Regions from separate parts of the Pontibacillus yanchengensis genome, predicted to be linked through region 2. Evidence: riboswitches for the same ligand, from Rfam matches in the RefSeq annotation. Region 2 holds a riboswitch; the other holds the start of a gene.

The links. A riboswitch is a leader RNA that binds a small molecule or an ion and turns the genes downstream of it on or off. The one in region 2 is predicted to bind cyclic di-GMP.
Region 1: another riboswitch for cyclic di-GMP. It lies ahead of GLW08_RS07570 (anti-repressor SinI family protein); the one in region 2 lies ahead of GLW08_RS10230 (bifunctional diguanylate cyclase/phosphodiesterase).

The regions. Positions count from the first base shown of each region.
Region 1 covers NZ_WMEU01000002.1:79,835-84,229, reverse strand. Annotated here, with positions in the region: gene GLW08_RS07585 (purine-cytosine permease family protein) at 1-1,027, shown strand, start outside; gene GLW08_RS21615 (hypothetical protein) at 1,101-1,259, opposite strand; gene GLW08_RS07580 (universal stress protein) at 1,376-1,822, shown strand; gene GLW08_RS07575 (helix-turn-helix domain-containing protein) at 1,907-2,272, opposite strand; gene GLW08_RS07570 (anti-repressor SinI family protein) at 2,375-2,527, opposite strand; cyclic di-GMP riboswitch class I at 2,550-2,635, opposite strand; gene GLW08_RS07565 (MogA/MoaB family molybdenum cofactor biosynthesis protein) at 3,045-3,551, opposite strand; gene GLW08_RS07560 (EcsC family protein) at 3,551-4,378, opposite strand.
Region 2 covers NZ_WMEU01000003.1:30,549-34,943, forward strand. Annotated here, with positions in the region: gene GLW08_RS10225 (efflux RND transporter permease subunit) at 1-452, shown strand, start outside; gene GLW08_RS10230 (bifunctional diguanylate cyclase/phosphodiesterase) at 665-2,512, opposite strand; cyclic di-GMP riboswitch class I at 2,586-2,667, opposite strand; gene GLW08_RS10235 (hypothetical protein) at 2,962-4,395, opposite strand, start outside.

The DNA.
Region 1 (4,395 bases), on a different contig from region 2:
AGGGGCAAGGTTTCTTTCATCTCCCATTCGAAGTGTCACGTCGTTGTATTGGTTTAGTGTTCAAACCATTGGAGGTACATATGTCCTACAACAACTCATTTTACGGCTAACTGGAACTGAATATCCATTCTTAATGTTTTCCATTCCTATCTCTATTGTCATGGTTATATTAGCCATTATCGGCTTTGAGGCAGTAAAAAAAGCTACCTCTTACTTCCTGCCATTACTGTTACTTGGCGAAGGTACCATGCTCTATATCTACTTTACTACAAATGAAACAAATCGTTCATTATTAGAGCTTACACCAGAAAGTGGCCATGGTAGCTTTACGATGATGGCTTTCTTTTCTAGCTTAGCATTTGTTCAATACGTATCGGGCGTAAGTGCTTCAGCAGACATGACACGTTACGCAAAAACGCCAAATCAAGGTGCTCTTGGATTATTTTTGGGGAATAGCTTTGGTTTTATCTTAACTGCTATTTTAGGAAGTGGTTCGGCTTATTTATTTAACGATGTAAATCCTTATGTTTCCTCAACAGCAGTAACATCCACTCCATGGATGATAACAATCATCACCTTAACCGCTATGGTTTCGATGCTTTCCATTAATATGAGCAATGCTTATACAGGCGGATATAGTCTCTTGAATACTTTTTCTCAACTCTCAAGAGTTCAAAGCGCAATCATTTTCGGTGTGTTAGGTGTGGTATTAAGTGCCACTCCAACTCTTGTTAATCAAGCTGAGCAATTTATATCGGCTCTTGGAGGTCTGATCATTCCTATATCCGCCGTCATTGTAGTTGATTATTTATGGATAAAGCGAGCAAGCATACCCACATCATCATTGTTATCCCTTCAAGAAACAGGGAGTGTGTACCGATTGCCATTTATCTCTGTTTTAATCGGGACAGCAATTTACTTCGTCATACCAGAAAGCTTTTCTCCTGGCTTTCTTACCTTTGTCATTGTCGGAGTTCTTTATGGAGTTTTAGCTGAATTCAACAAAACAAAATTTGCTTCCTTATAAATAAACAAACACCCTTCACTCGTGTAAGGTGAAGGGTGAGCTTTATGCTTTCATCAATCAAGTGAAGACGTGGTTAAAAAGAACGTTTTGGTTCCTTTTTGGCCTTTTTGTTTCTTTCGTTTTGTTCGTATTGATCAATTACTCCACTCATATAACTATCAGAAAGTTGTTCTGCTACAATCTTTTCCCCTTCAGGGTCGAATTGTAAACCTAGCTTGTTTTCCTTATCCATATAGAACACCTCCCACTTTTAGTATGTCACAAGATAGCCTTATTCTTCGCCACATCTTTTTCCAAATGAAAGCGTTCAAATGTTATAATGAAGAAAAAGGAAAGGAGAGATTCCATATGCCATTTGAGTACAAACGTATCGTTATTGCAGTCGATGGCTCGGAAGCCTCTGAACATGCTTTTGAAAAAGCAATAGATATCGCTAGACGTAACGATGCTCATCTCTTTATTTGTCATGTTGTAGATACACGTGCTTTTGCAACAGTGGAAGCATACGATCGCTCTTTAGCAGAACGAGCTGAAGGATATGCAACGGAGCTCTTAAACAAGTATGAAAAACAGGCAAAAGAAGCAGGAATTCAGCAAGTACAAGTGGATATTGATTATGGGTCTCCAAAAGTAAAAATCGCAAAAGAAGTAGCGCCAAAATTAGAAGCAGACTTAATTATATGTGGTGCCACAGGATTAAACGCTGTAGAACGTTTCTTTATTGGAAGTGTTTCTGAACATATCACTCGATATGCAAGCTGTGATGTATTAGTTGTAAGAGCGGATACTCACTAGGAGTTCGTTATTTTTCAGTCGTCTTATAATAAAAACGAAGCTGTTACCGATACAGCTTCGTTTTTTGTTAGTACATTTTTATTTTCAGTTGGATTTATTGTTTTTTTCCTGGGTGTATTCACCTTGGTGGAGTCGCCATTTGTTAAACTCAAGAAATTCTTTAAATTGATCTTTCGTTACTCCTGAGTCCTGGGCCTCTCTAACCAAGTCTACCCAATCTTCATCTAAAGATGATGACCCTTCTTCCCGTTGTTGGTCATTATGTAGCAAATGCTCTAGGGGGACATGCAGTACCTTTGAGATTTTTTCTAGAAATTGAATAGAAGGATTTTTTTGTAGGTTACGTTCAATAGAACTAAGATACGATTTAGCAACACCAGCTCGTTCTGCTAGTTCTGATAAGGATAGTTGTTTTTCTTTTCGTAAAGCCTTAATTTGTTCTCCTATCATGGCACTTCACCTTCTTCCTGCAATGAAGTATACCATATTTGAATTAAAGGTTTCATTCTTGTTCTGAAAAATATTAAAAATCAATACAAAATCCTTATACCTTCACTTCTTATAAACAACCATTTGATCTTCTTTCCGATAGAAGAACCCTTTTATTTCTTCTTTGGTTAATCCCAGCTCCTTTGCCTGTTTGATTAACTCTACCCATTCACTATCAAGCTCTTCTCGATCAGTAACCGTATTTGTTTTCATCATTCTCCTCCAAACCTGAATTTTTCCAGGTAGACCAGCCGTCTTAGTAAAATTCACCTTAGACCTGTGACTTTGCGTCCTAACCTTTCAATTAGTTTGCCTTTTTCTGAAGGATTAGTATAGATTAACTATACAAAACTTGTCCCAAAAATATTGTTAGAATTTGTTAGCAAAATCCATTTTTATTTGATGATTTTGTCGAAATAACTTAAATTTCTGTCAATTAAAAGTGTGCAATAATTTTGAATTAATTCCCATTTTATTCTTTTATTGTCATTAAATTTGCTTACCTATAGCCATTCTCTTGTAATTCTTGGATTGGAGATAGACACTTATTATTAACTCTCTCCAAATAGTGATGTCAGCAGGGGGTTTTGATAAACAACTTTTAGGCTTCTTTGGTAGAAAGAAGTAGACAAGACTAAATTAGAAATAACAATATAACAAACACTCCAATTCTTATGATAATTGGAGTTTCGATTTAAAATAATCCCCTCAATACGAGGTTTTCACTTAAAACTTATTTTGATAACTCTCTTACTACATGGGGTAATTCAGGCATAATCAGTTTTTCCATTGCTAAACGAACCGCTCCAGTGGAACCGGGGGTTGAAAACAAAATTGTTTGGTTTCGCACACCTGCTATGGCTCTTGATAACATAGCAGCAGAACCTATATCTTCTGTATAGCTTAGCATGCGAAACAATTCACCAAAGCCTACCATTTCCTTGTCTAACATACCTTCCACTGTCTCAATGGTTACATCACGTTTTGCCATACCAGTACCACCATTGGTTAGAACGGCTTCAATTCTCTCATCGCTACACCCTAACTCAATCGATTCTCGGATTGCTTGCTGATGGTCTTTTACAATTTCATAGTCCTTAACAACATGACCTGAAGACGTTAAAAAATCCATCATTAGCTGGCCGCTTTTGTCAGAGGACTCGTCTCTAGTATCAGAAATAGTAATCACTTTACAAGTTATCGATGGTTTTGATTGTTGTTTATGTTCTGAAACGGACATTACTCAATCTCTCCTTGCTCAACAAGATAACGATATTGATAAAATCGTAGTGCAAAATCGGTCACTTGTCGGGTTAATTGATAATTTAATGTAGCTCCTATAACCATACTAACAATCGGCATTCCTTGAATGAGTTTTTTCCGGAACGTTAGAATAAATAATGATTTCATTCCTTGCTTAAATGGCTGTTCTAGCCATGTTTCATCTGTGAATTCATCCTCACCTTCATAAATAAACGGAGAAGTATGATGTTCAAGTTCTTTTTTTAGATCATCCCAGGCCCCTTTTTGCAGTCGCTTTGGTAACGTAGCTGCATGAAAAATCTTTAATGACAACATCATTTCATAAGGATGATTTACTTCATATCCAAATGTTAAACCAATTAGCTGTACAGCTCGAAGGTTTAATATCATCATTAATGGAAAATCCACCCCTAAAAGAAGATATCCGCCCGTGCCTGTAAGACCTCCTTGAGCAAAGGAATATAGCTTGCCTTTTGCGATATGTTGATGCGCTAAGTATGTTAATTGATCAATCGTTAATTCTTTCATATCTTCTAAATAATCAATATCTGATCGGAAAATACGACCACTTGTTAAAATTCTTAATCTTGCTTCATTTTGAAATGCTGTTCCTTGTATGTAGGCATGTGTATGAAAGAACCATTGATCCATTTGGTGGAAAAATTTTTTCTTCATTTTTGGATTTAAGTTCGTGAAGGTTTTATTCATCCATTGCTCATAAATCATTTCAAAGTCATTAGCTCGATAATCTTTCCATTGGTTCTCCCATTTTAGAATATCTTGATACACTTTTTCCTCACTCATGCTACATCCGCCCCTTC
Region 2 (4,395 bases):
TGCCAGCGACAGCTGTTGGGGTGTTGGGTGGATTATTTATAACAGGCAAGCCCCTAAGCATTCCAGCCGTCATCGGGGTCATCATGCTCGCCGGTATTGTCGTCAACAATGCCATTGTACTCGTGGATTACATTAACATCGTCAGGTCAAAAGGGAGCGATCGCTACGAAGCAATCCTCGAAGCCGGCCCAAGTCGCCTGCGCCCTATCCTGATGACGACATTAACCACTGTACTCGGCATGATTCCACTAGCACTCGGACTCGGCCAAGGCGCCGAAGCTCAGCAACCAATGGCCATCACCATCATTTTTGGCCTAACTGTATCCAGTTTCTTTACACTGATCCTAATCCCAGTCGTCTACACCTATTTCGACGACCTATCCCGCAAAATCGGAGGCCTCTTCCAACGCGGCCGCCGCAAAAAGAAAAACGAAAGCTTATCGACAGAATAACGATAAAGCAAACAACAAAAAAAGGTACTGGCCACCGCCAGTACCTTTTTTATTACGCTCCAACACCACTGCTCTACAACGGTGGGGGCTGGCACCGTGAAAGCAGATGGTGTCTTGTCCTCTTTTAGACATTTGAATTCAGGTTCATATTGGGAGATGCCGTTGCATTACTAAAGCGAACTCAAAATGTACTGTCTTTTATTGGGCGTATTCTATGTGTAATGAGGATGTTTATTCTGCAAACGATTCTTGTTTAGTAATGTAATAAATTCATTAGCTAAGATAGGTTTACTAAACAAATACCCTTGAATATAATCACATTCCTGTTGTTGTAGGAAGGATAATTGATCTTGTTTTTCCACTCCTTCAGCAACAATTTTCAACCCAAGGCCATGAGCCATTGTGATTAAACTAGAAATGATTGTAACGTCCTCTTGTTGATCAGGTAAGTTATTAATAAAGGATTTGTCAATCTTCAGTACATCTAAATCAAATTGTCGTATGTGAGTTAGCGAAGAATAGCCTATCCCGAAGTCATCTAATGATAAGGTAATACCTATGTCTTTTAATGTAGTAAGAGTTTCATTAACGACGATTGACGATTGAATGAGCGATGTTTCTGTAATCTCAATATGGAGGGATGTGGGATCAATGCTATATATTTTGCATGCCTCCATAATGGTTTGAGTGAAATTTTCCTTTAGTAATTGTTTAGGAGAGACATTAATCGAAATAGGTACAAGATCGATGCCACTCCTTTTCCAATCATGAAGTTGCTGACAAACCTGGTAGATGACCCAATTACCAATTTCACAAATCAAGTCACTTTCCTCTGCAATAGGAATGAACTCTCCTGGAGAAACTCTCCCCCATTCTGAATGCTCCCATCTTATCAAAGCTTCAGCACCCATTATTTCACCAGTCTTCGATGAGACTTTAGGTTGGTATTCAAGAAAAAGTTCATCTCGATAAATGGCTTTTCGAATATCTTTTTCTAAGTAATAAACCTTATGGGAGGTTATATTCATAGAAGGCGTGTATATTTGATGCGTGTTTTTCCCCATGTGTTTTGCATGATAAAGTGCGGCATCCGTATTATGAATCATATGATTGGCTTCTTCTCCATCGAAAGGGTACATGCTAATACCAATACTGGTTGTTATATGTAATTCATACCCTTTAATAAAATAGGGTTCTCTCACTTGTTTTGTAATCTGGTCAGCAATTTCTATGGCTTGATCTACATCTACCCCATATAAAATAGATGAAAACTCATCTCCGCCCATTCTAGCTACAAAGTGTTGATGCCCAACGCATTCTCGTAAGCGATCGGATATTTCCTTAATCAATTGATCCCCAATAAAATGACCAAGCATATCATTTATATGTTTAAATCGATCTAAATCTAAAAATAAAAGGCCAAATGATTCTACTGAATGAGGATTCTTTACTAACTCATCCATTCGGGAGTCAAACTGTCTGCGATTTGGTAAGTCGGTTAAATAATCGTGATAAGCTAAATATTCTTTTCTTTCTTCCATATGCTTTTTGTCAGTAATATCCCACATGATTCCATCTAGCTTTGTTAGCTGATGTTGATCATTTAAAATGGGGAAGCATTTCACTTCAATCCAACGTATTTCTCCAGATGGGTGATAATAACGATATTGTACAAAGAGCTTTTCCCCTTTCAATAAATCCTCGATTGCTCTTTTCATTTTGCTCCTATCATCAGGATGAATAAGACTTTGCCAATATTCCTGCTCACTAATGATATAGTCCAATGTATAACCATACAGCTTTTCAAATCCGTTAGAACAAAATAGTACGTCCTTGGAGGGAATATCGATAGACCAAACAACTTCTTCAAGGTTGTTATAAATTATCATTGCTTCTTGCTCTTTATTAGCTAATTGCTGCTTTATATGCTGGCAATCCGTACTATCTTGAACGATTTTGGTTTCACCACTTTCTTTAAAAACGGATGGTTCATTCGAATGATAAAAAGGAGCGTTGTCGTCACCATTTGATCTTTTCATTATAGGTTTAATGATAGTCAATTTTATTACCTCCTTATAAACAAAAAGAGATATACCTACCGAACATAGGATATATCTCTTCCTCAAAAATGTATTCGGTAACTCGACGACCATAGCATTGCCTTAGGCTCGTAGCTTTGCGTCCTTATTTTTCAATAAGTTTGCCTTTATCTTATTTATCGTTATTTTGCATTAACTAATATTGTAATATAAAAAGTAATAATATACTATACTACAGACCAAAAACCTTATGTATTTTAGTTTTAGTGAGTCTTTTGTAATAGACTCACTTTCATGCGATACCATATGGCCTCCATGATGCAGTTCTAAAGCATTACAGAATATAGTGTGGATAACTGTACAATCTTGAAGCTATATATCTCACAAACCTACATAACATGGTCACTTATCCTGCAATCCTTTATCGCTCTACAACGGTGGGGGTCTGACCCCACAAAAAAAGCATCGCCCTACTGGGCGATGCTTTCATATTCACTTACTGCCTGTGCGACATCGACATCGGCGCGCTCCAGATATGCTGCTTTGGAATCAATGAGTTTAGCAAACATGTCGCTTGTGCCGTATTTCGTCTTCGACCAGGCTTGTTGGTTTTTGTATAGATCGATAAGGGTGAGAAGCTGATAGTCATTACCTGCGAAACTGTGGTCAGCTTTCACCATGTACCAGACGTCCTTGCGATGTTCACCTTCTTCGCGTACCCAATCCATGCCAATCTCTTCAATAGCTAATCGAATCGAATGAGCAAGCTCAAGATAGGATTCCTTTCCTGATTGCTGATAGGCTTGAAGCAAGTAGTATGCTTCGCCTAATGCGTGGTTCAAGGAAGCGTGTGGCGTTTTGGTTTTTCCTGGGCCGTCGTAGTCCGCTACTAAAAAGGCATCCCCACCATATGAAATGGTATTGCCTTCTTCAGCTTGCTTTAAAAGATGATCCGCATACACAAGCGTCTGCTCTTTCAAGGAAGGCACGTCAAACGTATCAGCTGCCTTCATCAAGAATAACGACAATTTCTCATTGTGTCGGGTATCGGTGTACGGTGCGTGAATGCCGTAGTCATCCATGACCCATGTACTCGTGTACTCCGTCTTCCATAGCTTTGTATCTTTTTCAGCGCGATACGCTTCAATCATCGCAACGGAATTCAATGTCATGCTTTCAAAAAAACGCTCGCCTGTTTCCTTATAGCGCTCTAAAGCGGATTTATTCGGTAATCCACCAATGCTTCGCCCGTATCCTAGCTCCGTGCCAGGCTCAATCGAATACGCGAGTTTCTTATAGGAACCAGCTGGGGTTAGCCACTTCTGCGTGCTCATGTAATGCTCGGCCGTATAAGCCTCCCAATTCTTCAACACATCTTCATCTTGAAAAAGGTCTTCATCTGACCATAGCATCCAGCTTTCCGCAATGTCAGACCTGCCGGAGGAAAGGTTCTGCACGAGGTTACCGTCTTCCACCATATATGGATTCACCTCATCACCAATTTCCCTCAACACACTTTTGCTACCATCTTCGTACGTTTCCGATAGAGAAGTAGATTGATAGCTTCGGCCAAGCCAGGCTGATCCACTTTTACCAGCCTGTAATAGCCCGACAGGAAGGGTAGTGGAGTCGACACCTACCGTAGGGTCGTGCTTGTGCTGAATGCTATCAACTGGAGTGGGATTCAGCGTTAGCTTATCGGTATTTTCAAATTGATAGGTAATGTCCATGCTCGTCGCAATATCTTGGCCATTTTCCCATTTTGTAAAATAGACAACATCATCGTTGGATAAGGTCCGCTTGGTAAGGGTAAACGTCCCAGCTTCCCGTTGGCCTTCATACACATCAAACGTTAGGATGCGGTCTTCAGCAACGTCCGACTGTTTCGTCTGTTCCTCAGCCAA